2 regions of the Paenibacillus sp. KN14-4R genome follow, and region 2 is predicted to be linked to the other one. Evidence: riboswitches for the same ligand, from Rfam matches in the RefSeq annotation. Region 2 holds a riboswitch; the other holds the start of a gene.
The links. Region 2 has a riboswitch for cyclic di-GMP ahead of ACSBOP_RS16030 (MucBP domain-containing protein). Riboswitches for the same ligand answer to the same signal wherever they lie in the genome.
Positions count from the first base shown of each region.

Region 1 (16,409 bases), 520 kb from region 2:
GCGTACTTGCCCGATGGCCAAATACTAGACAAGCAGATTACGGTACACCACTTACTCACGCATTCCTCAGGCATACCCGATTTTGAGACGATGCCTGGATTTGCTGACCTCGGACGAAAAGCTTATTCTTACACCGAGCTGCTCGAATTGCTTTCCCCTTTTTCCCCCGACTTTGCTCCTGGACAAGGATGGAAGTACTGTAATACAGGCTATAATTTACTTGGCTGGATAATCGAGCATATCTCCGGCATGACGTATGATCAATATATTGAGAAACACATCCTACTTCCCCTAGGAATGACTAATACCCATTGTGGATACAATCAGCAGATTACCAAAAATCTGGCTGCTGGGTACTCTTGGGACGATCAAAACAACAGCATGATCCGGGCACCATACTTCGAACTCAACAATTTCCGTGCATCCGGTAACTTATGCTCAACAGCGATGGATTTGCTGAAATGGGACCGTGCCATCTATACGCAGCAGCTCGTGTCTGCGGATACACAACGTCTCATTTTTACGCCACATACCGTCGTGAATCCCGATCGACATTACGGCTATGGATGGTATATTTATCAAGATAGTCGGGGGCATGGAGGCTGGCTGCCTGGCTACTGGAGTAAATACATGCAGTATCCGGATCAACAAATGACGATCATCCTCCTAGGTAATCATGATTTCACCTTGGATCGCTCCATTTTGGAACGAACCAAAAATATTTGGTCATCTTTACAAGAAACTTACAAAAGCCCAATTGACATATAAAGACCAGTCACTATAAGATCAATATAAGAGTTCTGACTTTTCCAATAATCGAAAAAAGCATTTTGGGTGGAGACGATGAGAAAACCCTGATGCCTAAGTGATTCCTTGATCGCAAGGAATTACTTAGGCACGGGTTTACTCATCGTCTTTTTTGTTAAGATTTATCTTTTCCTTAACAATATTTTATATTGGGAAAACATAGCACTAACAAATGGGACCTAAAGTGAAGACTATGATTATCTAGTTGAAACATTCGATATGAGGAATAAGCGGATATTGATCAAAAAATACAATGACACGAGAGGGGATATTATATCCATGAATTTGAAAAAATGGTTGATGGGAACAACGGTTGCACTCTTTACTATGACAAGCCTAGTTGCCTGCTCTTCCAACTCTGCTACAAACCAAGCTACACCCGCTGCCAAAGTAGAGGAAGATAAGTCACCTATCAAAATCCAATACTGGCATGCACACGATGACGATCAAACCAAAGCATTGAATGATGCCATTCAAGCATTTAATACCAAATACCCATGGATTACGGTAGAACCTATTTTCCAAGGTGATTACGACACATTGCAAAAGAAACTAATGGCAGCAGTAGCAGCTAAAGAAGTTCCAGCTGTTACGAATATTGAAGTTTCCGCACTGCCTCAATTCGCCGATGCTGGCGTACTTGCTGAATTAGATCCTTACATCAAAAGAGACAAGGTTGATACGAAGGACTTCTCCCAAGGGATGTTAAAAGCTTATTCATTCAAAGACAAGCAATATGCGCTTCCACTTATTGTAAGTACGAGCGTGTTCGTGTATAACAAAACCATGTTTGAAAAAGAAGGCGTAACTCCACCGCAAAAATGGGATGAAATCGAAGCATTTGCTAAAAAGTTAAGCAAAAAAGAAGGCAATGAAGTTTCCCGTTATGCATTCTCCGTTCCTGGATGGTCCACTTGGTATTATGATCCTTGGATTACAAATGCAGGCGGATCGATCTTGACAGAAGATAAGAAAAAATCGGCTATGGATCAACCAGACAGCATGAAATTCTTGAAAAACTTCAAAGAGTGGAAAGACAAAGGTTACATGCACATCGGCTATGGTAAAGGTGCTTCCGATACCATGCGTCAAATGTTCTTCGACGGTAAAATCGGAATGGTTGAACACACTTCCGCTTTAATTAAATGGTATATCGAGAAAGCGAAATTCGAGATCGGCGTTTCCTTTATCCCTGGTGACAAAAAACGTATCTCCCACATGGGTGGAGCTAGTATCGCAGTTATGGAAGGCGCACAACAAAAGCAAAAAGATGCGGCTTGGAAATTCGTTGAGTTTATGACAAGTGCTGAACGAAACATCAAATGGGCAGATGGCACTGGCTACCTCCCTACTCGTAAATCCGTTGTAACTTCAGAAGAAGGTAAAGCTTACTTCACGAAATACCCGCAATACAAAGCGGTAATCGATAACTTTGATAACGTAGTAGGCGGGTTGCAGCACCCTGGTTATGGCGAATTCAGCTCTGCGTATAAAGACGCTCTCGGTAAAGTCGTTCTTGAAAATGCTGATCCAGAAGCTGAGCTTAAAGAAGCTGCTAAGAAAATGAATGACATCCTCAAAGACTTTTAGAGCAATGTTCAAAAAGTGTCGTGATGGAGAAGGAAGAGTGCCTAAGGCATTCTCTTTCCCCAGCGCGACACCCCTTTTTTTATAACACACTCTATATAAATGTAGAAATGAGGTAGGTTCACAAACATGAACACCCCAATCATCGAGACAAAAACAACGCCCACGAAACCGAAGAGAGCATTGTTTCATTATCGTAGAAAAGAAAGTTTTAAAGATTTCCTTCTAGCGCTACCTGCTCTATTGCTTCTCGGAATTTTCACCTATTATCCACTCGCTAATTCCGTCTATCTCAGCTTCACAGATTGGAATATGTTGAAACCGATAAAGAAATTTATAGGTTTTTCCAATTATGAGAAACTGCTCGTAGATCCAGAACTGTATCACACGCTAAAAGTAACATTTCTTTATACGATCATTGAAGTATCGCTTGAACTCCTCATCGGTTTGGCGTTAGCGGTTCTGTTCAATGTAATGAGTAGAGCATTCAGTGCGATGCGCCTAATTATTTTTATGCCGCATTACATTTCGATGGTTGTCGCATCTATGGTGTTCATATGGATTTACAATCCGGATTACGGCATTCTGAACAGTATGTTGAAGCTATTCGGCATCTCGCCTGTCAATTGGTTAACCAATCCTTCGACAGCACTATGGGCTGTTATTATTGTAGCGATCTGGAAGGGCGTCGGATTTACGATGATTATCTTTATCTCGGGCTTGCGTGGCATTCCACTAGATTACTATGAAGCAGCAAGTATTGATGGAGCGAACAAATGGCATCAACTTCGTTACATCACCATTCCGTTATTGTCTCCGACAACGTTGTTCCTCGTGATCACATCGTTCATTTCATCCATGCAAGTATTCCAATCTGTAGATGTTATGACGAATGGCGGACCACTCAAATCCACGCATGTCATGGTGTATTGGATATACGAAATGTCGTTCGGACAGTTCAAAGTTGGTAAGGCATCGGCATTAATCATTATGTTCTTTATTCTCATTATTGCACTCACTGCAATTCAGTTATTTATCTCTAAAAAGAAAGTTCACTACGAAGGGTAGGTGCTCCATAATGACAATTCGTAAATTGGGAAGCACTTCCCGTTATGCACTCGCTATCATCGTTACTTTACTCATGCTGTTTCCATTATATTGGCTTATTATTACTTCATTTAAGTCACCGGCTGAACTGAAGAGCGCCGTACCTACATTCTGGCCGCATGAATTCACCTTCAGTAACTATGTAGATGCATTTAATAAAGCACCATTTCTCCGCTACGGTCTGAATACAATCATCCAGACAGTTGGCCTTGTACTGCTTCAGGTCAACGTTGCTTTATTTGCTGCCTATGCGTTCGCCAAGGGGAATTTCCCCCTACGTGATACATTATTTGTGGCTGTCATTGCAGCCATGGTCGTTCCAGAACAAGTTGTCTTCGTTCCTGTATACGTGATGATGTCGAAGCTTGGATGGTTAGATTCATTCTGGGCACTGATCATTCCCAATGGAGCCTCCGCTTACGGGATCTTCCTATTACGACAGGCTTTCAAATCCGTAAATAATGAAGTAATCGAAGCAGCGCGTGTTGATGGTTCCGGTCGAATCCATATTCTATATCGCATCTTGGCTCCTATGGCTATGCCGACCGTTATAACTGTTATTATCTTTAAAGTAATCAGCAGCTGGAACTCCTATTTCTGGCCGCTCGTCATGACGAATACAGATAATATGCGCGTGTTAACTGTCGGAATTGCTATGTTGAAAAATTCAATTGGGGGTGGTGAGACACTAAACTTCCATCTCGTTATGGCGGGTAGTGTCATCGTTATTGCACCAATTGTACTGCTGTTTATTTTTGCACAAAAATATATCATCACCGCAATGTCCAATTCAACATTTAAATGATAGATACACGTCTAGAAAACAAGGATCTAAGACGGGAGGTTACTAACAATGATAAAACCACTTTGGCATCGAATCGGGAAAAATATCGGGGTTGCTGCATCTACAGCTGCAATCCTGCTTCTCGTTGCTTGTGCGCAGTCACAACCTAGTGCTAATGTTCCAACAACTTCACCAGACAATAAAGGAACCGCATCTGGCAAAAATACAGCATTGCGTACAGCTGAATTTTTTGACCCGAACAATGGGAAAGATCAACTGACAATCCGTTATTTTCATTTGGACTCCCCAGATGACTCTACAGACAGCATCTTGCTTCGGACACCTGAAGGAAAGACCCTGCTTATCGATGCAGGTACACCCCAAGTTGGTCAGAAACTCGTCGATTTTTTAAATAAGCTCAACATTCAATCACTTGATGCTGCTTTAAATACACACCCGCATTCCGATCATATCGGTGGATATTCCACCTTACTAGAGAAAGTAAAAGTCGATAAATTTTATATGGAAAATCTTCCATACCCGGATTCCAAATCTTATAACAACGTCATTAAAGTGCTAGAGAGTAAAAAGATTCCTGTGGAGTACCCGGAAGATGGTTCCACAATTCCCCTTGGCAAAGATGTGAAAGTGGAAATATTAAATCCGCGAAAAGGGGACTTACCTGGCGTTGTCACAAACTACGACTACTCCACAATAAATAACCAATCTATGGTCATCAAAGTCACGTATAAACAGAACAGCTTCCTATTCACCGCTGATATCTACAAAGAGCGTGAATACCAACTTGTCGATTCCAAAGGAGCAGCCTTGCGTTCAGACTTTATGGATGCTCCCCATCATGGAAATGCCACATCATCTTCTAACACATTCATAGAAGCGGTATCACCTAAAATTGCAGTAATCAGCACCAACCTTCTCCTAGCACCCGATATTATGAAACGGTATGAGAAAAATAAAGCGCAGGTATACGCGACAGCCCTGCACGGTAATATCCTCATCAAATCAGATGGCGAGAAGATACAAGTTGTGACGGAAAAAGATTGGCAGGCCAACTAACGAAAACTGCCATTATACGAAGATCTTTCAAAGAAACCACTAAACGTTAAGTTTAGTGGTTTTCTACAAGCAAACGCTCATATTAACGCATTCGTTGTTAATGTCCACACAACCTGTACATGTCTCTCATACCTTAATATTAAGCTACCGCTTGTGGAGACACAAAAGCTAGCATTGATTCTAGTTGGAGTTGGTGATACTCATGATCTATACAGCACTTGGAGATTCCATCACATACGGTCAGAATGCCTCATCTTTGACAAAATCATATCCCCATTTAACAGCATCTGCTCTCAATACGAGTGCACGTCAGGTTCGTGTGTCTGTTCTAGCTCGTCCTGGCTGGACCAGCAGCAATTTATTACGCGCTCTGGTATGGAGAGGGTCATCTGCCATTAGCCGCTCCTCCATGGTTTCGGTATGGATTGGAGGTGTAGACTTAGCTAACGGCGCTTTAGCCTTACTTCGAAGCCATAAGTCGATAGATGTTGAGCAAATAGCAGCAGGCTACAGCAGGAACTTAAGTGCTATTTTTACTCATATTCGAAAAAGGAGTCGTGCTCGTATCGTATGCTGCACCCAATACAATCCATTTCCGAATAGCCCTCTTGCCATTGAGGCGATTGCTCTATTTAATGGCATGGTAAGTAATATTGCTCATCATCACGATGTCACCGTTGTTCCCACCCATAGGTGGTTTGAAGGCAATCAGGCCGAACTCTTAGATGGATATCGAAACGGAAAAATCGAAGATGCCTTAGGCGGATTTATGCCTATTCACCCCAATGATCGGGGGCATCGAATGATTGCAACGGGATTGAGCCCGTATCTTATCCCACGACAGTAATCGATGATATTTGTCACCCTGATATCGGCACAAAAATTTGAATAACGTTATCCGCTTGGTTGACCCCATTAAAACGATCACCATAATACTCAAAATCAAAAACACCGTTTAGTTCCAACCTGTTCTGCATAAACCACGTTCCATAAATGTAACGATAGGTTAACGGTAATTTCTCTACGCATCCAAGGTGCTCGAACACCATATAGTTCCCTTTTGGAATAACAAATTGCTGCTGTTCATCTGTCACCTCTAGATTCTCTGCTGTTGAAGCCGCCAAATAGGTGTATGTGACATCTAGCTCCATGTTATCAGCATATTGAACGATGCCGAACTTGTCAGCTCGCTTATTCCGGCATTGCTTGAACAATTGGTTCCAACAATCATGAATATGTGCAATTGAACTGCTCTGGGGCAAATAACCCCTGACTACTTTTTCATCAAGGTGAATCTGTTCCACCGCTTCCGCTTCAAGCTGCTGGATATGATCAAGGTATTCTGTTCTAAGCTCTTTCATCAACAAATTCGGCGGAATGCGACCAGCACCTCTCCACTCATTCGGCAGCACACCAAACCGCGACTTAAACGCTCTTGTGAACGTTTCATGGGATTCAAATCCGTACAGATTAGAAACATCTATAATCCGATAGTTTTTCCTGCGGAGCGTCTGCGCAGCTTCTGTTAATTTTCTAGCCGTCATATATTGCCCTACCGTATGACTTGTCACTTGGTGAAATAGTCTTTGAAAATGAAATTTGGAATATCCCACATGATTGGCAATATCATCAACATTCGTTTTTTGATCGAGTCTTTGCTCAATAAACGCGACAGCTTCCATTATTCGTTCGATATATTCCATTAAATAATCCTCCATTATGATAAGCCGAAATCTTTATCATCATTTTAGCATCATTCGTCAAAAAGATACCGTTTCACTCCTCTATAATACTCCGTGAAGTCAATTGAAGAAGGAGTGAGCCATCGATGTATCATCCGCGTTTACAAGGTAATCATTTTGACATGGGCTATAAATATGGAAGCTTATTGTATAGCAAAGGGGTCCGATTCGACCCCGTCATCCAATTAAATGATGATCAGATTAAGTTTGGTTCAGAGTCTTTATCCATCTGTAAGAATTATTATCCAGAAATCCTCGAAGAGATTAAAGGCATGGCGGAAGGGGTCCATTATCCTTTTGAATCATTTGCGGCTTTTCTATTCAATCTTGGCGTCTTTGGTGAAGCATACGGGTGCACTTGTTTTTGCTTTAAACACGGGAACGATATCGTATTTGCTCGCAATCATGATATGTTTTCCCAATTCAAAAAAACGACAGAAAGCTGCTTATATCGACCGAATAACGGCTATACATTTATTGGTCAAGGGGATGCCTTAATTGGCAAGGAAGACGGAGTGAATGAACATGGTCTTGCGGTTGGCATGACATTTGTAGCTTCTAAGCAAATCAAACCTGGATTCAATTTTTTGTTCATCGTTCGCTACTTGCTGGAGAAAGCACGGAACGTAGAGGAAGCAATCTCCCTGCTCCGCTCATTGCCTATATCCACAGCTCAGAACATCATTCTAGCAGATAAAAGTGGCGAGATGGCCGTTGTTGAGTGCTGTTCGCAAAGAATCGTAGTAAGAAGGCCCGAGAACGAGGACAACTTCCTCATTGCAACCAATCAATTTATGGATCCATCCATGTCCGAGCTTGATCATCGCCCCGAAAGCGACTGGTACTCGACACAAACCCGGTACCACAATGTATATCAATCCCTGCTAAAGGCAGAAAATCGTGATACTCTTCAGATCGCTCAGGACATTCTATCCGGCAAATGCGGGTTCATGTGTCAATATAAAAAAGAACTACGGTTCGATAGTCTCTGGTCCTTCATCGTTAGATTAAATGATTTGAAAATCTTGAGAGCCGAAGGAAATCCCGGCAAAACAAAGTTTGAGGAAGATACTCGCCTCAATTGGGCGATTCAGAAAGGGTAGTAGAGACGAGTGGAGCAAGCAAAAAAGCTCCACTCTATTGAGTGGAGCCTTAATTATTTTTGAGCTCTAGGACGAACGAATAGGATGATTCCAAAGATACATAACAGTATGCCTACAAGCTTGAAGATCATTCCCGCAGATGATTCTCCCGTTTTAGGAAGAAGAGATACCGAATTGTCATCACCTTTATTAGATGTAGAATCATTTGTTTTCGTATCTGTAGGTTTTGAATCCTTTATCTTTGTATTCGTAATGTCATAGCCGTGTACTTCGGATTTGTATCCTGCAACAGGATGTTCTTTTACAGTATACGTATAAGCTTCGCCATCTTTATCATAAGTTGCTAAATCTGCAAACGTATATTTCCAACCATTTTCCGCTGTTACTTTCTGTGTTTTAATGACTTTGTCATTTTGTAGTAAGTCAACTTGGATCATGCTTGGACGGTCTGCCGCATTATCGTCGTTCCACGTCTTCGTTCCTTCTACTTTAGTTAGACCGCCCGGAACTGGTGGAAGTGGATTTACTGGTTCCGTTGGTTTTGTGCCCGGATTTGTAGGCGTTGTCCCTGGTTCCGTGGGTGTTGTTCCTGGATCTGTTGGTGTTGTGCCCGGATCCGTTGGTGTTGTTCCTGGATCTGTTGGTGTTGTTCCTGGATCTGTTGGTGTTATACCTGGATCCTTTATTTTTGTATTCGTAATGTCGTGACCGTGCACTTCCGATTTGTATCCTGCTACCGGTTGTTCTTTTACGGAATACGTAAAGGCTTTGCCCACTGCATCATTTACTGCCAAATTCGCAAATGTATATTTCCAACCATTCGCTGCTGTTACGTCTTGGGTTTGGATGACTTGACCGTTTTGCAAGAGGTCGACTTTGATGCTGACCGGACGATCTGCCACATTGTCATCTTTCCACGTTTTGGTTCCTTCTACGGTTGTTGTTTGCGCTACTTTTGTATTCGTAATGTCATAACCGTTGACTTTGGATGTATATCCTTCTACCTGCTGTTCTTTGACGGCATAAGTGTAAGCTTTGCCCTCTGCATCATTTACTGCCAAATTCGCAAATGTATATTTCCAACCATTCGCTGCTGTTACGTCTTGGGTTTGGATGACTTGACCGTTTTGCAAGAGGTCGACTTTGATGCTGACCGGACGATCTGCCACATTGTCATCTTTCCACGTTTTGGTTCCTTCTACAGTTGTTGTTTGCGCTACTTTTGTATTCGTAATGTTATAACCATTAACTTCGGATGTATAACCGGCTACGGGTTGTTCTTTTACAGTATACGTATAGGCATTACCGTCAACATCATATGCAGGTACATCTGCAAACGTATAGTTCCAACCACTTGCTGCCGTTACGTCTTGGGTTTGGATCACTTGACCTTTTTGCAGCAAATCTACTTTGATTGTATCTGGTCGATCTGACGCATTGTTATCATTCCATGTTTTTGTCCCTGATACAGACATCGTTTTCACTTTATTCGGAATCATAAGCTTAACGCCTTTTTCAGCATTCGCATCAATCTTAAAGCTGATTTTTTTATCAGGGTCAAAATTCAAATAATCTGGAGCACTAATCTCTTGTACATAATAGTTTCCTACAACTAAGTCAGGAACTTCAACTATACCTTGTTCACCCGTTGTGTGGATACCTCCAATTTGTTCACCTGACTCTTTGTACAACTTAAACGAAACATCTGGGATGAATTTATCTTTATTCCCTTCAATGTGCTTAACAATTCGTAACGTTCCTTTAGGTGGTAAATCACCATCGGCAGCGCCACCCATATCAATATTTTTAACCTGAGCATCGCCTGAATCAGATACTGAATCTTCATATAGAATCTGGTAATCGACTGTATAATTATTTTTAAAGAAATCTTGTTTCTTTCCACTCGCAGTGATATCGGTTTTATAGTTAATAATATAACTATAACCACTGCCTTTAGCCTTATTAATAACAACATCGAATGAGGTATCGCTGGTAATATCAATACGAACTCCATACTTACCATATTCATTCAATGAAATATACTTACCATTAACTGCTACGGAAAAACTATTTTTCTGAAGCGTTTGTCCTTCTTGTATACGATCTGATATTTTAATATCTTTATTCAAATATTTCTTTCCATCATTCACATATAAAACCCAACGCACTTCATTGGTATTATTCGGTAGAATATCGCCGGCTTTGCTGAAAAAATTTGTAGATGTTCCGCCACTAGTTGGGCCAACAATGGTTACCGATTGCTTAACTAAAGTAGTACCGAGATCAGTTTCAATGGTCTTTGTTTCTCCCGCTGGTATATAAGATCCCATTACTTTAAAATAGAAAAAACCTCTAATATTTTGAAGTTTTTCAACGGTATCACTAAATGTACATACCACATTCGTTTTCGTTACTTGACAAGTACCAAAATTATCTCCTTTGCCATTTTCTAATGGGAATGTTCCACTAAATCCTTGCAATTCTGGAGGCAGTGTTAATGTTAGTGTGTCTCCAGCCTTCATTTTATTTCCAGATTTATCACTGAAATTCACTGTGATTTGAGTCTGTTCACCGTAATTCAATTTTGTTTTGTCAATCATGAAACTATCAACAAGTCCGGTTGTATTCAATTCTTGTGCATTTGCTATTACAGGTACAAGACTCTGACCTATAGTAAACATAAAGATCATAATGGTTAAAAACATTGAAAATACTCTTTTTGACTGCCTGCTCATGCTGTTTCCTCCTAATTTTCCTTTTTATATCAGGTAGCATTTGGGCTACTCTATTATTTTCCCTTTAATAATCAGTCGATGGGTAGGGTTTATTATTGGATCACAAGTAATAAGTGTAAATTCCTTATCCTTGCCGTCGGGTTTAAGTACCCACACCTCATCTGGCTTGACACGTAACTTTTCCGTTACGGTGTATTCGAACTGTCCTCTTCCATTATTAACCTTGATTTGATCCCCCAAAGTCAGTTCATCCAACCTATTAAAATTCCTTCCATACGTCCGACTTCGATGGCCGGCTATGGCATAATTCCCAACTTCACCCACATTGCCCGTATTCACAACACTGGCGACAGTCTTTCTCATGTTCTCTTGCGTTGCTTCGTGAAGAATGGGAAGCTCTAAATCTATTTTGTCGATCGTTAGAATTCCTTCTGTAATCCCATCCTCTTTGAAGGCTTTATGGTCTTCGCTGCCTCGAACCGCGGGAAGGGTAGATGTGAGGTTCACGCCTTTCTGTGCTTGCTCCACAGGTTCTTCCGTGATGTCAATGTTATGAAGACTCGCCTGCCATTCCTTGAGCAGCTGTTGTTGCTGATAATCACGATACATCTCCGTCATTTTTGGAAATACCATGAGCACGATTCCAGTAACGATAAGCAGGATGGCCGTGATTTTTTTATTCATCTACCCTTTCACCTCCCCTAAACGCAAAAAAACGCCAGACTGCATTAACAATGTTAATTGCAGCCGGACGATCATAAGTCAGTAACTCTTAGATTCCAAAGCTTTGCGACCTAACCTTTCGATTAGTGTGCCATATTTATGTATTTGTCCTTAGTTATGACCTAATGGCTTATTGGTATAGACCAATATATACCATGCATATATGAATGTCAATTTTTGAAAATAAAAAAAGTGAAAGTTTTTCAGAACGAGACACCCCTCTGCTAATGAAACAATAGCCAGAGTATCACTTAACAATTAATATCATATTCCTATTTCTCTCATTTTCACCGTTACTTTCTCGACCCTGCCATCCATATCCGCCCCGTCAAACTTCGGAAGCTTCAGCTCACTTACGATTGTTCCGTCGCGCATAAACATAATACGCTCCGTCCGCGCCGCAACCTTGGCGTCGTGAGTTACAAGCATAACTGCAGTACCTTTCGTGTTGATATCGGAAAATATGTCCATAATCTCCTGCGCAGATTTTGAGTTGAGCGAACCCGTCGGCTCGTCGCCGAAGATGATTTCGGGGCTGTTCATAAGCGCTCGACATATTCCCGCACGCTGAAGCTGACCTCCCGAAACCTGTGTAATGTCGCGCTTTTCAAGCTCCGCAATGCCTACCCTTTTCATAAGAACTCTTGCTTTTTCCGTAATTTTTGCAGCGTTTTTTCTGCTGCCCCGCATGGACGGAAGAATGATGTTGTCGATAATATTCAGATTTTTAAGCATAGTCGGCTGTTGGAAAATAAATCCCATTTTTATTCTGCGTATATCTGAAAGCTCATTCTCCCCGACCGCCGATAAATCCCTACCGTCAAAAACGACCTTTCCGTCATTAACGCCATCCGTTCCGCTTAGCGCAAACATCAGCGTTGATTTTCCCGACCCCGAAGGTCCCATAACCGCAACGAACTCGCCCTCGTCTATGTAGGCAGACACTCCATCGAGAATATTGCGCTTTTCATCGCCCTCGCCGAAAGATTTTACAATATGATCACCGATAATAATCTTCTTCATATGCCTACTCCTTTATATTTTCAGAAATTTTTATTTGTCCCGCGCCCGATGTGCCGATTATTGTTGCGATAAGTACCGAACCTATCATCATTAGCGGACTAAACAGATACGCCGAAAGCGGATTGACCGCAAACTTAAACGTCGACGCTCCAAAGGAGGAGATCACCGCACCCGCAAGCATCTCTCCGAGAGTGTTAGCCAGAAGCGTGCCGAGAACAATTCCGACAATCAGAACGAATACCGAACGCGAAACATACTGCGCCTTAATATCCGAGTTTGTAAAACCAAACGCTTTCATGACGGCAATGGAATATCTGTCTTTTGCGACAAGCATTTTCATAAACAACAGTGTAACCAGTACCGTTATAATGAGCGCAACGGCAATTGCAGCACTGGAGACCTTTCTGACGGAGCTTATTATCGAGCCGAATGTCTGTGTAACAAATTCATCAATGTCTGAAATCTTTGCAAAAACAAACCTGTCCGCATATACCGAAGTTCTTTCGACGACAAAAGATTTATCCAAAAGCTCCGCGCAGATAATGCTCCACATCATGTCTGCCGAATTGTCGGTAAAAACAGCCTTTGCGGTTTTGCCACCGTTGGTAATGTCGGAATAAATTCCGCTTATCGTGAGACTTTTCTCTTTCCCCTCAATCACTAGCGTAATGACATCGCCGACCTTTTTGCTCAGCTCATTGGCGTTCAAAGCCGAAAGTGCAATTTCGTTTTCTGCGGAGGGTGCTCTGCCCTTGGAATATTCTATAGGGAATATCGAATGGTCGCCGAGTTCAACTTTTATATTTTCCTCCGATCCGTCTTCCTTTTTTGCTTTGAATGTTTTTGTTGTAAGGACAGCATATTTTGAAATGGTACTGTCGCTCTTCATCATCTTAATAATTTCAGCGGCTTTTTCAGAGATATTGTCGGTCTGCTGAATATCAATGCGCATATCGTAGTTTCCAATCCCCATATATTGGATAAAGCTTTTTGAGGAAATCGTGTTGTACAGGTTCTGCGGAACAATAATGATAAATGCCGAAATCACCAGCACCGCAAGCATTGTGGCGTAAAGTCTTTTCCTTGCGAGAACATCTTTGATACCGAGAAAAATATTCGTGTTAAACAGCCTGTTTCTGCTCAGGCTAAAACGCTTTGCGCCCGCGTTTTTTTCCTGTGAAGTGCCAAATCGTATTGCTTCCGCAGCAGATATTTTCCGAAAGCGTCTCAGCACTCCACTTACATAGGTAATAATTGCAAGGAATACAAGCAGTATACCGATTATTCCTAAAGCCACGGCAAAAGAGGAATTTTCGCTTTCACCCATATAAAGCCGTATATTTTCAAGAAGATTGCCTTTAAACATAATCGAAAGTGCAAAACCAAGAATACTGCCTACCGCCGCAATCGCTGCATATTTCGCAAGATAAATCTTTTTTATGTCGGAAACACGCAGCCCTATTGCCTTCATAACGCCAATTTCGCGGTAGTCGTCTTCGATTTTCGCAAGGAGCGTAAAGCGTATGCACATAAATGCGATCGCAACGACAAGTCCGCTTACAAGAAGTATTACCGCAATCATCATTCCGTCTGAAAGTGCGTTCATCATTTTGAAAAGTCGATATGTAACTGTTGGTCCGTTCGCTTCAAGTCCTGCGGTGACATAAGCAGTCTCAAATGCGCTGAGTGCCGACAAATCCTTTAATCTGAACTCAATCAGATACTCCGTACTTCCAAGGTTTTTTATTTCCGTGTAATCATTTCTACTTACAAGAAATCTCTTTGAGGCGGAGAGCGTGGAATTCATCTGCGAATCGCGGAGAAATCCCGCAACGATAAATTCCTTTCCGCTAACTACGGCCTTATCACCGACCTTTGTGGTCTTGTCCCTCATATAGCTTATTGGAACATAAAGCTCGCCGTCGGTTACGTTTATGATGTTTCCGTCAAGATCAAGAAGATAATCGAATTTATCACTCTGCATGCTGAAACCGTTATCCTGAACACTATTTGCAAGCGATCTATTGTCCAATCGAATTTGTGAGCCGTCCATGTTGAGAAATTCAATCACCTGAAAATCATCCACATTGTTATTTTTCTCCGCAAAAGATGTAAGCCGCGCAATATCAATTTCACCCGAATGCATCTGCATAAAATGCGGAGTTTTAGCTTGTTTCATAAGCGTATCTAGCGCGCCCGAAAGATTGACGACGAGTATCGCCGCGAGCGAAACAAGCATAGCCGAGGCGGCGACAAATATGATTGTTGTCAGCGTGATCAGTTTGCTCTTTAAAATATCATTGCGGATTATTCTGTTATACATAAGTCACCTCTGCGTTCAAGCTTTTTAACCGATTTCAAGTTGTACAGAATTACTGAAGTCACACATAACAAAATCCCAGCGATAATAATAAGCAATCCCGTACCTCTGCCACTGCCCGTGCCAATGATCTTTCCCACACTGTCAGCAAGCACTCCTCTGTCAACTAACAAAGGAGTGAACACATAATCCGCAAGCACACCCGAAAGCGCATAAGCGGCAACAAATCCAAGCTGTGAAATTAACCCTATTAATGACCATGCTCTGCCCTGAACGGAATCATCAATGTTGGTACGAACAAGAAAATCGAGGCTTACGTTTGCAAACGGCATCATGGCAAAAAAGAGAAACCCCGAAATACAGATCAAAACAATATTTTCGCGCAATCCGAACGCCACCATAAACATTCCTACACAAAACAGCGAAATCGAAAGGATTTTCACATAACCTTTTTTTATTGGAAGAAATCCTATTATCACACTTGATACGAGCATGCCCGAAGCGACAATGGTTTCAATCGTTCCTATTACGGAGCTGTCCGTAAAAGCTAGCAGCATCGGTATGGAAAGTGTTTCGATAACTCCAAGGAAAAATGTCAGCACCGATGTCATAATCACAAGAACAAGCACACCTCTGTTTCCGGAAACAGCGCTCCAACCGTCTTTGAATTCGTGGATAAACGATTTTGTCTGTTCGTATGTCTTGGAAGCAAGACCGCTGCGTACAGCAAGAGTAGTAGTAACAGTGACAAAAAAAGTGCAAATGTCGATTACAAGCAACAGCTTTATATCCGAAACAGTGAGCAAAAATCCCGCAATTATAGGAGAAATCAGAAATTTCGCCGAGCCTGCCACCTGGACAAGACCGCTTGCCTTAGAGTACTGCTCCTCGGTAAGTAAATCCGTAACCGTAGCTTTGTATGCGGGATCAAGTAGCGATGCAAACACAGAGCTTATTGTAACTCCCACGCAAATCTGCCATAACTGCGCTTCTCCGTTAAGCATACATATCAATATAAATACAAGTCCCAGCACAGAAAGACTATCGCCCAGCACCATTAGAAGCCTGCGGTCATAGCGGTCCGCAAGCACTCCCGCCACGGCACTTAAAAGAAGCGACGGCATAAACGCAAGTAAGATTACCAGTGCCATTGCCGATGCCTTTCCCGTCTGCTCAAAAACATAAACCCCAAGCCCGAACGCTGTAAGCCCGCTACCTATCGCTGAAGTAAGCTGTCCCGACCACAGAAGAAGAAATTTTCCGAAGGATTTTCCCGATTTATTCATTGCTGCCTCCATCTCCACTGCCAAACATCTGCATAACGATGGACATTAGACTTCCGCTTTCGGCACCAAGCATCCTTTCTACGTTGAAAACAAACGCCTGCATGCGTGAAGCGCG
Region 1 covers NZ_CP197466.1:3,784,703-3,801,111, forward strand. The annotation lists gene ACSBOP_RS18645 (serine hydrolase domain-containing protein) at 1-768, shown strand, start outside; gene ACSBOP_RS18650 (ABC transporter substrate-binding protein) at 1,087-2,397, shown strand; gene ACSBOP_RS18655 (carbohydrate ABC transporter permease) at 2,524-3,462, shown strand; gene ACSBOP_RS18660 (carbohydrate ABC transporter permease) at 3,473-4,306, shown strand; gene ACSBOP_RS18665 (ComEC/Rec2 family competence protein) at 4,355-5,362, shown strand; gene ACSBOP_RS18670 (SGNH/GDSL hydrolase family protein) at 5,565-6,209, shown strand; gene ACSBOP_RS18675 (AraC family transcriptional regulator) at 6,223-7,065, opposite strand; gene ACSBOP_RS18680 (C45 family autoproteolytic acyltransferase/hydolase) at 7,191-8,207, shown strand; gene ACSBOP_RS18685 (Cna B-type domain-containing protein) at 8,261-10,942, opposite strand; gene ACSBOP_RS18690 (class D sortase) at 10,988-11,626, opposite strand; cyclic di-GMP riboswitch class I at 11,682-11,768, opposite strand; gene ACSBOP_RS18695 (ABC transporter ATP-binding protein) at 11,930-12,688, opposite strand; gene ACSBOP_RS18700 (ABC transporter permease) at 12,693-15,011, opposite strand; gene ACSBOP_RS18705 (MFS transporter) at 14,996-16,294, opposite strand; gene ACSBOP_RS18710 (TetR/AcrR family transcriptional regulator) at 16,287-16,409, opposite strand, start outside.
Region 1: linked by a shared signal. The riboswitch ahead of ACSBOP_RS18690 (class D sortase) and the one ahead of ACSBOP_RS16030 (MucBP domain-containing protein) in region 2 are both predicted to bind cyclic di-GMP.

Region 2 (16,409 bases):
ATGCAATTGTTCATGCTGCAGATCTTGGTGTGAAAGTAGATATCGAGCATTTACCTGAATTACAAAAGATAGGAAGCGCGATTAAAGAAAATATCGAGAGCCAGATGCTAGTTCAGCATCCAATCGAGCATGAACTTCGAGATATTTATGGTGTCATTATCTCCGATGAACCTCAGATTGCTTCTTCGCATTTAAGAAATGTGACAATCTTTGCCGAAGAGCAGATTGATCGTTCTCCATGCGGCACAGGGACTTGTGCAAGACTAGCTGCGCTTCATGCACGTGGTCAATATGAAAATGGTGAATTGTTCGTTCATGAAGGGATTATGAACAGTCAGTTTATCTCTCAAGTGATTGAACAGACGGAAGTTGCACAATTTAAGGCTATTATTCCTAAAATAGAAGGTAAAGCGTTTATTACAGGATTGCACCAATTTGTAGTTGACCCAACGGACCCACTTGCTGATGGATTTTTACTGAGCTAAGGGTTCCTGAATAGATGAGGTGGATGGACTTATGTTAGTATTAACCGCTGCAGATCAAGCGCAGCTTGTAAAAATGGATGAGGTCATTGAAGCAGTAGGTATGGCTTTAGCTGAATATTCAAGTGGGCGGGCAATTGCACCGATACGGACATTCATTCCTGTTGCCGAAGGGAATGGAACAGCGCTGTTCATGCCTTCATTTGTTGCTGGAGCAAAAAGTCTTGGTGTGAAGTTCGTTTCGGTGTACCCAAATAACAAGCAGATTAACAAAAAGACGATCTATGGCTTGATGGTGCTTTCTGATATGATGACGGGTGAGCCGCTGGCGATATTGGAAGCCTCGTACTTAACGGTTATTCGGACAGGAGCTGCTTCAGGCCTTGCAACCAAGCTGCTCTCGCGTGAGAATGCGAAGGTGCTAGGGGTAATTGGTACAGGTGCTCAATCAAGAGGGATGATCGAGGCAGTGAGGTGTGTGCGGACAATTGAGGAAATTCGTCTATACAATCGCAATTTGGATAAGGCACATACGTTAGCAGAGGAGCTTCGGAATGAAGTTGGAAGTAAAGGGCTACGGATTAACGTCGTAAGCGAAGCTGATCAAGCCGTGCAAGGTGCAGATATTGTAATCACAGCTACCAATTCAAGTGAGCCTGTGTTCTCGGCAGCAGCGATAACATCGGGTTTACATGTGAATGCAATTGGCTCCTTCCGACCTCATATGCAGGAGCTGCCAACCGAATTAATTGTACAGGCGCATAAAGTGGTGGTCGAATCGATTGAAACGGCACTAGACGAGACGGGAGATCTACTCATTCCCATAGAGCAGTGCGTATTTACGCCTAATGAGATTCATGCTGAGCTTGGCGAGATTGTAAGCGGAATCAAGCAAGGTCGTGAACATGATGAAGAGATCACAGTGTTTAAATCAGTGGGACTAGCTGCAATGGACGTGGTCGTAGCGAAAGTATTGTATGATCGAGCGGTGCAAGCCGGTGTTGGACAGCATGTTAATTTATAAGATTCAGAAGGTAATAAGTGTATCAAAAGCAAAAAGCATCCGTTTTGGGATGCTTTTTGTATGTTACTTATCGTTTTTTCACAAGGCTTGTGAAATGATTAAGAGGTAGCTCAAAAAGTCGAACGAAGGAGAAAAGTCATACTGTAGGAGCGAAGCGATCGCCTTTTGAAGAAGTGTCCCCACCCTACAATCTAAACAAGGGACACGGATTCAACAGCGACCGGAAGTGCTTCTTTTCTCCGTAGTGCCCAGACTTTTACCAACAAACGCTCTTAAGTCATTCTCCAAGCCCCAACTTATTCATTTTATTATAAAGCGTTGCCCGGGACATGCCCAGACGCTTGGCGGCGGCTTGCTTATTTCCTTTTTCAAGATCAAGAGCCTTAAGAATGATCTGCTTCTCATGGGTTTCTAATTCTTTTTGCAGAGTGACAACTGCCGTTGGAAAATGCTCTTGTTCTTCGTAATCTTCGGATTTTTTACGTGAATAAATGGACAAAGGCAGGTACTCACGTTTAACCGAACCATCCGCAGAAAATACGACGATTCTCTCCACCGTATTACGAAGTTCCCTGATATTTCCCGGCCAATCGTATTGCATAAGATCAAGCATGACTTCCTGTGGAATGCCTTGAATTAGCCTGTTATAGCTGGTTGAGAATTCATATAAGAAATAGTGCGTAAGTTCAATAATATCTTCTTTTCGGTCACGAAGAGGTGGGATATCCACAGTAACGACGTTGAGGCGATAGTAGAGATCCTCTCGGAATAGGCCCTTTTTAACAAGCTGCTCGAGATCCCGATTTGTTGCAGCTATGACCCTGAAATCCGCTTCAAGCTGCTTGGTCCCGCCGACCGAATAGTACTTCTTCTCCTGCAGGACTCGCAGCAGTTTGACTTGCATATCCAGTGGCATTTCACCAATTTCATCTAAGAATAAAGTCCCGCCCTTTGCAAGCTCAATTTTTCCTTTCTTGCCATTGTGATCTGCGCCTGAGAAGGCCCCTTTTTCATAACCAAAAAGCTCACTTTCAAATAAGGATGGCGGAATTGCACCGCAATTAATGGCGATAAAAGGGGCATCTGATTTCTCCCGGGTGTCGTGTATGGCTTTGGCGAATAGTTCTTTGCCAACGCCGCTTTCCCCTAGAACTAGCACAGTTGCTTTGGTCGATCCGACCTTACTGCTCATCTCAATAGCATGCTTGATTGCGCGACTCGTTCCTTTAATGTGGATGAATGGATCGGCGGACGGCATGAGCTGAGCCATTTGCTGCTGGAGATGATGGACTTTGGCTGTTGCATTGAATAGTTCTTGGTTGAGCCGTGCCTCACTCGTAATGTCTTTTTCAGCGGCAATTGAACCAATAATTTGACCATCGAGCATAATGGGGTTCGAATTAATGAGAACATAGAGATCAGGTCTTGGCTGATGCAGCTTACGGAATACCGAATCGCCTGTTTTTAGTGCCCGAAGCGTTTGTAGCATGTGGATCGGGAAGAAGTCAGAAATCGGCTTGCCGATAATATTCTGCGCTTTTATCGAAAAAATTTGCTCGGCACCCTTCGTCCATACGACTGTACGTTCATCTTCATCAATCATGGAGATCGATGCATCCATCGTCTCGATCATCGCTTCAAAATACGCCTCTAGGCGTTGATGTGATTGGTATAGTGCTTGCATCATATCGTGGGAAGCTAGAAATCCAAGTGGCTTGTTTGCTTCGTTATAAACAAGAATGTAATCGTTTTCATGAAAAAGTTGTATAATAGACTTAATGGATTCAGTCTCACTTACACTTGCAGATGCTCGCCAAGCTAATCTTGGATCTGCTATCGAGGGTGTAATAGATTTACAATCACAATAATAGAGCTGCTTTCCATTCTGATAGAAATGGACAGACATCTCACAGTTAAGAGTAGTCATATCGAGAATGGGTGGATTAAATGGCTGCTTAGGGCTGTTATCAACCGTGTAAGTAAAATTTGTACGAAGAAGACTCAATAAATGAGGTAGTTTGTGTTTCATTGATTACACCCCTTTATTTTTATCAGAATAATATGATAATAATAAATTATACACATTATATATAGAAGTGTAAATTTATTTATACATTTAAGTCGGGGAAAGTAAACAAATAGCGGTGAAACCACTGGCATCAATTTTGCATCCTATCCAATTAACAATCATAACGAAATCTTAACTTGTGCAAAGGGGAAAAATAATGAATGTCATCCATACGGAAGTTGCAATTATAGGCGGCGGTATCGTCGGATCATCGATTGCGTATTTTTTGGGGAAGAAGGGTATTGATGTAACCGTTATTGAAAAAGGGGAGCTAGCAAGCGGCACATCATCTAGATGTGATGGAAATATACTTGCTATTGATAAAGATCCTGGATTCGACAGTCAAATGTCATTGGTCAGTCAGCAAATCATTAGTGAACTGAGTCAGGATTTGACTTGTTCTTTTGAATATCGGGCACCAGGAAGCATCTTAGTATGTGAGACGGATGAGGAGATGGATGCAGCCAAACAGTGGGTGGATAGACAGAAAGCACTCGGTCTACCATTTCGTATGCTAGATCGACAAGATATTCGTGCTGAGTCTCCGTATCTTGCAGATGATCTGCCAGGTGGCCTAGAATGTGCGACAGATTCAACAGTGAATCCCTATTTATTGACTTATGCATTATTTGAGGATGCCGCCGAGAAGTATGGTGTCCATATTCACTTACGGACGGAAGTTAAGGGGATTACTCGAAATAAAGCTGCTAATGGCTATACGATTCATACGAGTGAAGGGGATGTGACGGCCTCGAAGATCGTGAATGCAGCGGGTGTGTGGGCTCCGCACATTGGTCAGATGGTTGGTATCGATATTCCGATTGTTCCCCGAAAAGGACATCTCATTGTCGCATCGCGACAGATGCCAGTGGGGATGCGTAAAGTGATGGAGTTCGGGTATTTGATCTCGAAGTTTGGCGGAGAGCGAAAGGTAGACGAACTAACGGCAAAGTACGGCGTTGCACTCGTATTTGAGCCGACGGAGAGCCAGAACTTTTTGATCGGCAGCAGCCGGGAGTTTGTCGGTTTTGATACCTCTTGCAATATGGAAGTCGTTCGCTGTATGGCAAGGCGGGCATTGCGTTTTTATCCAAAATTAAATGACTTTAACATTGTGCGAACCTATACCGGATTAAGACCGTGGACGAGTGATCATCTGCCGATTGTGTCGGAAGTGAAGGAACTACCAGGATTTTATATTGCGGCTGGTCATGAGGGTGATGGCATTAGTCTTGCAGCAGTAACAGGTAAGCTAATGAGTGAAATGATAACAGAGCAGTCACAGACGGTGATCTCTCCTGAGCCACTTCGATTCGAGCGATTTAAAGAGAGGGTGAACATGTAGTGAGAACAAAGAAGACATTTACAACCGTGGATACACATACAGGAGGCAATCCAACAAGAACGGTGATTAGCGGACTTCCTAAGTTAATTGGCAATACCATGATGGAGAAAATGCTCTATATGAAGCGTGAGCATGACGATGTTCGTCGCATTCTGATGTATGAACCAAGAGGGCATGAGGTGATGTCAGGTGCCTTGCTTGTTGAACCATGCCATCCTGAGGCTGACATTGGGGTCATCTATATTGAGACGGGTGGCTATTTGCCAATGTGCGGACATGATACCATTGGGGTGTGTACAGCTCTGGTGGAGACGGGTATGATTCAAGTATCAGAGCCTATAACAACTCTCAAGCTCGACACGCCAGCCGGATTAGTAGAGGCAGCGATCACGGTTGTGGATGGGAAGGCGACGAAGGTTGCTTTTCATAATATCCCGGCATTCCTTTTGACAAGTATGGAAGTTGAGGTTGAAGGATTAGGCAGTGTGTATTGCGACATCGCTTATGGCGGTAATTTTTATGCGATTATAGATGCTCGTAAAATTGATCTTGAACTTATACCATCGAATGGTTCGACCATTGTGGAGACTGCTATTCGGATCCGCAAAGCGATTAATCATAAGGTAGATATTGTGCACCCTGAAATTCCATCGATTAGGGGACTGACTCATATTGAATTTTTCACAGACCCTACGCATCCCGAAGCGGATGTGAAGAATACCGTTATTGTTCCACCCGGTGGAATTGATCGGTCTCCGTGTGGAACAGGGACGTCTGCGAAGCTTGCAACCTTATACAGTAAAGGTGAGCTTGCGATGAATAAGGAGTTCGTGCATGAGAGTATAGTTGGTTCTATATTCAGGGCTGTAATTGTAGGAACAAGTGAAGTTGGCGGATTGCCTGCAGTGTTAACGCGCATTGAAGGATCAGCATGGATGATGGGCATGCATACGTTTATAACGAATGAAGAAGATGCCTTAAATGAAGGGTATCTACTCATACCGCCTGCGGATGATCATTAATGAAATTATTTTATCTATCTTCGTGATGTGAAAAATAGGATAAAAAAGCGGCATGTTTGGCATGTGGATGTTTTGAAAAATCCATGATGTTAAATATGCCGCTTTTATTATCAGAAAAATAAATAAATTATTTACATGCATTTGATCATGTCCTAATAAAATGACGGTAGGATGAGGATGATTGTCCTGTTCGTACAAGATTCATTTTTAGGAGGAAAATAAGATGTTCCTACGTAAAGCCTCACGATGTTTGCTCGCTCTAACGATTGTAGTAAGTCTATTCTTTGGAGGAGGGGCACCTTATTGGGCTCATGCTTCCACGGTTGACACCAAGGGGCATTGGGCAGAAAAAGAAATGCAGGTATGGGCAGAGCTCGGTCTGATGCGTGGATACGCGGATGGAGCCATGCAGCCGGATACGAATGTAACACGCGCTGAGTTTTTTGCTCTTGTAAATCGTGTGTTTGATTTTCAAACACAGTCTGATGCGGTGTTTAGCGACGTTAGCGCAAAAGATTGGTATGCATCAGATATCGCTAAGGCAAAAGCAGCAGGTTATTTAAGTGGGGATAAAGATGGGAAGATCCGACCAAATGCTTTTATAAGCAGGCAAGAAGTTGCGGTGGTCATGAAGTCTATCCTTCGTCTCGATGCTGCTAGCAGCAAATCAGTTCGTTCATTCACAGATGAATTGTCTATTCCACAATGGAGTAAAGATGCAATTGGAGCTGTAAGTAGTAAAGGTTACATGACCGGCTACGCAGATGGTTCATTTCAACCGACAACTTACATTACACGTGCCGAGGCAGTCTCGACATTAGATCGTGTCCAACAAATAACAAGTCGTACGGTCGTATATGGTCAAGCGGGTACGCTTAGCACATTTACAGGTGACAACCTCATTGTGACAAGCAGCGAAGTTAAGTTGAATAAACTTACGATTCCCGGTAATCTCATCCTTGCTGAGAGTGTGGGGGAAGGTAATGTTCACTTACAAGGTGTCACGGTAAAAGGAAAAACGATCATTCGTGGCGGTGGACCTAACAGCATTGTTCTGGAAGATTCACAGCTTGGCGACGTAGAAGTTCGTAAGAACAATGGTGCTGTTCGCGTAATAGCTCAAGGTACAACCTCAGTAGGTCATACTCATATGTTATCTGGAGGTACACTTGAAGAACGTAGTCTGACAAAAGGTGGATTTGGCAGGGTATCGGTTGAAGTTGGCACCCCCCCACAATCCACAATCCGATTAACAGGTAGCTTTGATAACTTGCAAGTCTATGCACCACAAGTCATTATCGAATTAAACAATGGTGCTGCGATTGAGAGCTTAACTATGCATTCAGGAGCTTGGCAGAGTATCGTTGATATGAATGCGAATGCAATGATTCGTAATGCCGTATTCCATTCCCCTGTAACAATTAAAGGCAGTGGTAAGATCGGTCATGCTTTTGTTCATATAAAAGGTGTAAGCTTCACCACGGCACCATCAGCATTAACATTGTCATCCGGTATTACAACGCTTGTGAATGACAAAGAGGTAAAGGATTCCACTTCAGCAACACCATCTACAACACCTCCATCATCAAGCTCAGGCTCGGGATCACCTTGGACCCCAAGCACACCAACGCCAACACCAACACCGACACCAACATCAACACCGACACCAACATCAACATCAACACCAACACCGACACCGACACAAACATCAACACCAACACCGACACCGACACCAACATCAACACCAACCCCAACGACGACACCGACACCAACCCCAACGACGACACCAACCCCAACACCAACGCCAACACCAACACCAACGCCAGTACCTACACCGTTCCACGTTAGGGTGTTAGGGCTTAACGATCTTCATGGCAAAATTGATCAAACTTACAGCGAAGATTTGAATGGCGATAAAATCCCCGACATAACTGTGGGCAGAATGGATGTACTTGCTGGTTATTTTAAAACGATAAAAGCATTAGATCCAGCGCATACTCTTTTCGTAGAGACAGGTGACGCATGGGGTGGCAGTTCCCCTGTATCTGGACTCCTACAAGATGAGCCAACAATTGAAACCATGGAAGCAATCGGATTCGATGTGGGTACGGTTGGTAATCATGAGTTTGATGAGGGAACGACAGAGATGCTTCGCATGATTAAAGGCGGCGTGCATCCACAAGGCAAAGGGACACCGAATTATAATGGAATTCATTTTCCAATATTAGCTGCTAACGTTATATATAAAGATAACGGTCAGCTTGTATTAGATCCTTATGCGATAAAAGAAATAGATGGCGTGAAGATCGGTTTTATTGGTGTCGTGACTCGCAGTGCAGCCAATATGGTGATGCCTGCCGGTATTCAGGATATTGATTTTACGGATGAAACAGACGCTGTAAATAAATACACCGAAGTACTGAAAAAGCAAGGTGTCAAAGCGATCATCGTGCTTGCGCATATGGATGCAGAAGGCATGGGTGATAAAGTAACTGGTTCAGCTGCTACGATGGCTATGCATTTGGACAATGAAGTTGACGTTATTTTGGCAGGGCATAGCCATAAATTAGCCAATGGAACAGTCAATAACAAATTGATTGTGCAAGCATGGGAGTATGGAAAAGCTTTTACAGATATTGATTTGCTCATTGATCCTGTTACGAAAGATATCATTCAGAAAAAAGCAGAGATCGTGTACACGGATCACAGCAAGCAGACACCAGATAAGCAAGTAAATGAAATTATCACAAAATATACAGACAAAGTTCGCCCACAATTGGAACAAAAGGTTGGTCATACCGTTAACGCCATGGAAGGCAGTTACACGAATAATGGAGATCACGCGTTAGGTAACTTGATTGCAGATAGTATGCGGGCTGCGATGAACACCGATTTTGCACTTATGAATGGTGGCGGAATTCGAGATAAGTTAAGTGCGGGGGACATCACTTGGGGGCAGCTGTATAATATTTTGCCATTTAACAACATTGTGATGAAGGTAGATATTAAAGGTGCCGATCTAACGAAGATCGTTAATGCGCAATTAAGCAAGCAGTATGGCCCAGATTACAGTATTAGCGGGTTCAAATATGTGTATCATCCCGATCAGAATAAGGTGACTTCGATCACATTCCTAGATGGTTCTCCAATTATTGCCGATCGCACTTATACATTAGCTGTAAATAATTTTATGTATACTGCGACAGGTGCTAAGTATGCACCAATTGGACAGCTAGGTCATAATCCGGTAACAGGCCCAGAGGACCTTGAGGCACTCGTAAGCTTTGTGAAAAGCTTTAACAATCCGATCAATTATCTAGTCGAGGGACGTATTAAAAAAGATGATGGCGGCAGCAATCCGAATCCAGATCCATCTTTGCTAACGATTGCGAAAGTACGTCAACTTACAGATGGTACATCCGCTAAGATACGAGGAATTGTTACAACGACACCAATTGTAAGTACCAATGCAGCTAAGGGAAGCTTCTATGTGCAAGACGACACCGGGGGGCTGCTGGCATTCTCACCTACGGTGGATGGTGGAACTACTCTGTCGATAGGAGATCGAGTAGAAATAAGCGGAAAAGTATTAACGTATCAGGGAGAGGTAGAACTGGATAAGTCAGCGGTTACCAAGCTGAGTTCAGAAACTGCTCCTACAGCAAAAATCGTTACATTCGACCAACTTACAGCTCATTATGGAGAGTTAGTAACGGTTGAGAATGTCACGGTCTCCAATGTGACAGTTCAGAAATTTACGGTGACGAAGTCGGGTGCGAGTTACGATGTGTTTTTACAAAAATATAGTGTGCCAACTACCCTGAAAAATGGCGACATCGCTTCTGTAACCGGAATCGTTGGTGTATTTAGTAATAAACCGCAGTTGTATCCTCGCTTGTCTACGGATCTTATCAGTACTGGAGGACTAAGTGATGCTGAAATTGTAGCGCATGATCAAACTTCACTTACCCTTGATGAGTCGACAGGCATCACATCTGATATGGCATTGCCAAATCTAGGCGAAAATGGTTCCAGTATTACATGGAGCTCCAATTTACCAGCGTTTATTACGGACGCGGGCAAAGTGACTCGACCTGTCAAGGGCGAACCTGGTGCCAAAGTCCAATTGACAGCTACATTAACCAAAGGAATTGCAAAAGCACAAAAAACATTTACATTGACGGTCTTAGCTCAGACGAAATCAGTTCAAGATATGCTTGATGAAGCGGCAGCTCAAGTGAGTATTTCTTATGATGGAACGGCACCTTCCATTCATTTGCCTACATCAGGCTTAAATAACACCCAGATTACATGGACGTTAAAAAATAGCTCGGATTCTTCCATTGTGAATGTATCGAATGGTCAAATCACACGAGCAGGACTTCCTCAAAATGTTAATGTGGTGCTGGTTGCAACGTTCACTTTGAATGGCACGGATACGGTAAAAGAATACACGATTCAAGTATTTAAGGTGGATGCAAGCCCAATTCAAGTAAATGGCGTAACGGAGAGCGACTCAAATGTAAAAGGGACTGCAAAACGAGGTTCAACCGTCACGGTACGAACAGGCTTGTTGACGCTTGGATCAGGGCTTGCGGATCCTGCGACAGGTGTATTCTCCGTATCTATTCCACCGCAAGAAGCGGGTACAGTGCTTGAAATTAAAGCAGTGAAAACAGACGAAGGTTATGCAAGTGAAGCGGTGTATGTACTCGTACTTGAGGCAGGAGTCATGACCGATCAAGACGCGGTGAACGGTGCTTTGGTGGCTTTGACAGATGAGATAGTCAAGAAAGATAACGTAAATTTACAACATGTAATAGGAGCACTCCAATTACCAACAACGGGTGTGAACGGCACAACCGTATCATGGATTTCCAGCAATCCTTTAGTCGTTGAGATAAATGGTGCAATTAAGCGTCCTTTAAATACTGAGCCGGATGCAGTCGTTACACTGACAGCGACGGTTAAACGAGGCGCAGCTTCGAGTACGAAGAATTTTGTAGTAACAGTAAAAGCAATGACCGAAGATCGTCAGATTGCCAAGATTGATCTGATCACAGCTAGTACTGTCAAAGGATCTGCCTACTCCTTACCCGCACAAGTGAAAGCTACAATGAACGATGGAACAACTGAGATGATGAATGTTGCATGGACTCCAGCTACTGCTGATACAAACACAGTAGGCACATTTAGCTTTGAAGGAACTGTTGGTGGTTATGCACCGAAGGTACAGTTGACCTTAACGGTCACAGAGCCAATTGCAGGGCTTACAGTTGCGGAAGCAAGAACAAAGGCTAAGGGAACCCCAGTTACAATTGTAGGCATCTTAACTTCGAAAAACGCCTTGAGCAATGCGAATGAAGTTTTTGTTATTGCAGATCAAAAAGGTGTTGTAGACTTTAAAGCGAGCAATGCGATTCAAGTGCCGACTAACGCTACTAAATATTGGTCTCCGGCAAGTCTGAAAACGATTTTGGATAATGCATCTATCGATTCACAGGTTCGCATCTCCGGTACAATTGATGATTACAATGCCGTTGTATCGCTTGAAGTAATTACAGGCGTTGAGGTGTTATCCAATCCAGGGCCAGATCCTAAACCTACACCGAATACAGCACCTGTGGCCAAGAATGTAAAAGTAATGGGATCAACAATTGTCGGTCAGACACTGACAGGTAGCTATTTGTATGAGGATGCAGATAATGATCCAGAAGGCATCTCTATTTTCAAATGGTATGCGAATGATGTTGAAATTGCTGGAGCTGTTAAGGCGAGCTATGTTCTTACAGGAAATGAATTGGGTAAAACCATTACTTTCGAAATTACACCTATTGCTTCAGCTGGTATTTCTCAAGGTATTGCTGTGAAAAGTGCAGCTACACCAGCAGTGAAGGGTGCAGATCCCGATCCAAAACCAGACCCAGATCCAGTGGTTGTGATGGTGGAAGGCTTCAATAGCAATTTTAAAGGTGGTTACGCAAGTTCTAATGTGACATTGAGCTCTGGAATCTGGACGATGGATAATGCGATGGCTTCAAATGATAGTAATGACAGGAAAAATGGCACTAACTCGGCTCGTGTTAAAACGGGTGGAAATATGAGTATGAATTTTGATGTAGCGGGTGCCAGCACATTTGAAATTTACTCCGCAAATTATGGGGCAGATTCAGGGTCTCAATGGAAGTTATTTAAATCAACAGATGGGGGTTCAACTTGGACAGAGATAGCTTTAGTTAATGAGAGTGAGAGTACACTAACTCCACATATTTTTACCATCAATGAAACAGGCAATGTTCGTTTCAAAATTAGCGTGACAGGCGCAAACAATAAAAGAATAAATTTCGACGATATCACAATTCGTAAATAAGGAGGTCTGGACATGGTACTATTTTCAAAAAAACGGAAGGCGATCATATCTCTAGCTGTCTCCCTCACTTTAGCAGGAGCCCTATTCTTAGTCCCTGCACAGGCCGAGAAAGCAACAGATCCTGCTCCAAAAATTGCAGCTGTCGGTACGCAAAAAGGAAAAGTGTTGTTCGATAATACACATGGTCAGACCGCAGGTTCAGCGGATTGGGTCATTGATGGTGGGTTCTCGGATTTTGCGAATGGAGTTGCAAAGCAAGGGAATTTTGTTTCTGAACTTCGTAAGACAGCACCTATTACGTATGACGACCTGAAAGAATATGATGTATTCGTAATTCCCGAAGCTAATATTCCATTTAAAGTGACAGAGCAAGCTGCCATGCTGGAATATGTGCAAAAAGGGGGAAGCATCTTTTTCATCGGGGATCACTATAACGCAGATCGTAATATGAACCGCTGGGATGGGAATGAATCGTTTAACGGTTACCGTAGAGGAGCGTGGAACGATCCAACCAAAGGTATGAATGCAGGTGAAAAAGCATCAGCAGCTATGCAAGACGTACAAAGCTCAGATTGGCTCGGGCAGAATTTTGGCATTCGTTTTCGCTACAATGCTCTTGGTGATATTACAACACCTTCTATCGTTGAGAAGCCTGCACAGGCTTTCGGAATTACGAAAGGTGTCCAAACGGTTGAGATGCATGCGGGCAGCACGCTTGCTATCCTTGATCCGAATAAAGCCAAAGGAATTGTCTATTTACCAAAGACGACATCGGTATGGGGGAATAAAGTAGATAAAGGCAATTATGCAGGCGGTGGAATTGAAGAAGGCCCATATGTTGCAGTGGCAAAAGTCGGTTTAGGAAAAGCGGCTTTTATCGGAGACTCCTCTGCGGTTGAAGATGCCACACCGAAGTATAAAGACGAGCGTAATGGAAAAGTCAAAACGACATACGATGGATTTAAGGAAGGCGATGACGGGGTTCTACTCATTAATCTCATGAACTGGCTCGGTAAACATGAAACGTACAAGAGCTTCGATCAAGTGCAAGGTCTAGAGCTGAGCCTAGAAACAAAGCTTATTACTGCAGGACCTGAGAATGAAATTCCTCAGAATTCAATCGAACCGAAAAATGAGCCATGGTCACAACCGTCGGGCGGATATAAATGGTATGATCCATCCACATTTGCAAATGGGGCTTATGGGAAGTAACTTATATATCTTGTAAAAATGACACCCTTCGACTCGTTGGAGTTGAAGGGTGTTTATTTGTCAAAATCGAAAATAAGGTGTTGACAAAATACTACTTAAAAAATATAGTAGAGAATAGGTTGGCAATACTTGTAAAACTATGAACAAAATATTAAATATGGCACACTAATTCGAAAGATTAGGTCGCAAAGCCAGGAGTCTAAGGGTCAATTGACTAATGATCGTCCGGTTGCATTTAACGAACTTTTATGTTGATGCAGCGGGGCTTTTTTATTTTGTTAGTCCATGAATTCACAACTGAATAGGCACACTAACTCGAAAGATTAGGTCGCAAAGCCAGGAGTCTAAAAGTCAATTGACTAATGATCGTCCGGTTGCAAATAACATCATGTTATTGCAATCGGATTTTTTTGTTTGTAAAAAGATTATTTCGATTTATTAAAGGAGTGGAAACAAAGCAATGAAACTAGTATTTAAGCGATTAGTAACTTGGTTATGCACGGTTGCAATTCTATTGGGACTTTTACCAGGGACACTTTCTCAAAGTTATGCAGAGACTGCACCTAGTAACGGTCCTATCTGGCCTAATCCAGGAGCAATTAACCTGACGAAAAAAGCAGAGCCAACTTCAATTAAAGACGAATGGAAAGTCACACTTACAGCTGAGGGGAAAAATTTAAAGATTGGCTCAGACGTTGTGATTGTAATCGATCGGTCTGGAAGTATGGAAGGCACACGCATGGATAACGCAAAAAAAGCTGCTAACAAATTTGTGGATCTGTTGTTGGGTAAAGGATCGATTTCGAATGTTGCAGTAGTATCATTTTCAGGGAATGTAGAAGATGTATCTGGTTTTGTTGGTGCATCAGGAGCTGAAGGTTTAAAAAAACAAATTAATAAAATAGAAGCTGAAGGCGGCACAAACATCCAAGCAGGAATAAAACGTGCGAATGAGTTGCTTTCAAAAAGTAGTGCTAAAAATAAAGCGATTGTACTTTTAAGTGATGGTGAACCAACGTATAGCTACCAAGCAAGTAAAGCTGCTGACTACACACAATGGATCGGTAGTAAACATAATTTTATATTGTCTAATTTTAATTACAAAAACAAAATTGGTACAGGTAAAAGTTATTCGACATCTGGATACAGCATTATAAAGAAGCCTGGATATTGGGATAATTCAGGCTGGTGGCCAGTATGGGTTCCTGATGAAAAATATGAAATTAAAGATCATGGAATTGGAACGATATCAGAAGCTAAAATGGTAAAAGATTCGAAAATAAAAATCTATACAGTAGGTCTTGAAGTAAATGGAAATGAGGACGCTACTTATGTATTAAAGAATGTTCAAAGTGATGGTTACTATCCATCCAATAGCTCGGAATTAGATAAAGTATTTACCGAACTAGCAGGTAAAAGCGTATATGCAGCAGCTGATGCAGTCGTTGTTGATCCAATGGGGGAATTCTTCAATCTGAAGTTGCAGGGTAAAGAACTTACCGCATCCGATTATACAACTTCACAAGGAACACTAGTGTGGGACGCATCGAAAGAAACATTTACATGGAAAGTCGGAAACATAATTGAAGGCGCACCAGCGCAGTTAACTTATACAGTAAAAATGGATCCAAAGAAAAATCCTGAATCAGGTAAGTTGTATCCAACTAATGGAACGACAACAATCACATATAATGATGCTACTGTTACTCAAACCAAAAAGGAGTTTGAAGTACCGAAAGTAAGTATCGGAAAAGGATCAATCCTTGTAAAAGGTTACAAGGTTAATGCTGATGGTAAACCAGTAAATGAAACAGGTGAACCAGTCGAGTCACCAGATAAGGCACATGAGGTTTATAGTGAAAGTTTTAAACCAAATGGACAAGAAGCACTGGATTTAAGTAAAACTTACACTGTTCCTGCACCATCAGTTAAAGGTTATACTTTTAAAGAAGGAAAAAATCCAACAGAAGTTGAACTAACTTCCACGAACCCTTCTAAAATTGTATGGTTTGGATTTACGGCTAATCCCGTAATAAAAACAGTAACAGTGAAGTATCTGGAAATTGGAACAAATAAAGAGTTACAAAAACCAACAACTGAAAGTGCTGAGGCTGGTAAAACAATCGAATTAAAAGCACCTGCAATCGATGGTTATATAGCGGAAAATCCGACTGTAAGTATTACAGTCGGAAGTGTAAGCGAGCATATCTTCTACTACAAAGCTAAAGAGAAAGACAAAGGAACAGTGACTGTAAATTACCTGGAAGCTGGAACTAATAAAAAATTAATGGAACCAACAACAGTAACTGACGAAGTTGGTAAAATGGTTGAGTTAGTAGCACCAGGAATTGAAGGGTACGTAGCGCAAGAACCGACGCATAATTTCACAATCGGTACTGGAAGCGAGCACACTTTCTTCTACAAAGCGAAAGAGAAAGACAAAGGAACAGTGACCGTAAATTACCTGGAAGCAGGAACTAATAAAAAGTTAATGAATCCAACAACAGTAACTGACGAAGTCGGTAAAGTGATTGAGTTAGTAGCACCAGGAATTGAAGGGTATGTAGCGCAAGAACCGACGCATAACCTCACAATTGGTACTGGAAGCGAGCACACTTTCTTCTACAAAGCGAAAGAGAAAGACAAAGGAACAGTAACCGTAAATTACCTGGAAGCTGGAACTAATAAAAAATTAATGGAACCAACAACAGTAACTGACGAAGTCGGTAAAGTGATTGAGTTAGTAGCACCAGAAATTGAAGGGTACGTAGCGCAAGAACCGACGCATAACTTCACAATCGGTACTGGAAGCGAGCACACTTTCTTCTACAAAGCGAAAGAGAAAGATAAAGGAACAGTGACCGTAAATTACCTGGAAGCTGGAAC
Region 2 covers NZ_CP197466.1:3,266,593-3,283,001, reverse strand. The annotation lists gene ACSBOP_RS16065 (proline racemase family protein) at 1-485, shown strand, start outside; gene ACSBOP_RS16060 (ornithine cyclodeaminase family protein) at 517-1,506, shown strand; gene ACSBOP_RS16055 (sigma-54 interaction domain-containing protein) at 1,784-3,433, opposite strand; gene ACSBOP_RS16050 (NAD(P)/FAD-dependent oxidoreductase) at 3,732-4,919, shown strand; gene ACSBOP_RS16045 (proline racemase family protein) at 4,919-5,941, shown strand; gene ACSBOP_RS16040 (immunoglobulin-like domain-containing protein) at 6,165-12,311, shown strand; partial or broken gene ACSBOP_RS16035 (DNA-binding protein) at 12,324-13,517, shown strand; cyclic di-GMP riboswitch class I at 13,673-13,760, shown strand; cyclic di-GMP riboswitch class I at 13,818-13,905, shown strand; gene ACSBOP_RS16030 (MucBP domain-containing protein) at 13,984-16,409, shown strand, end outside.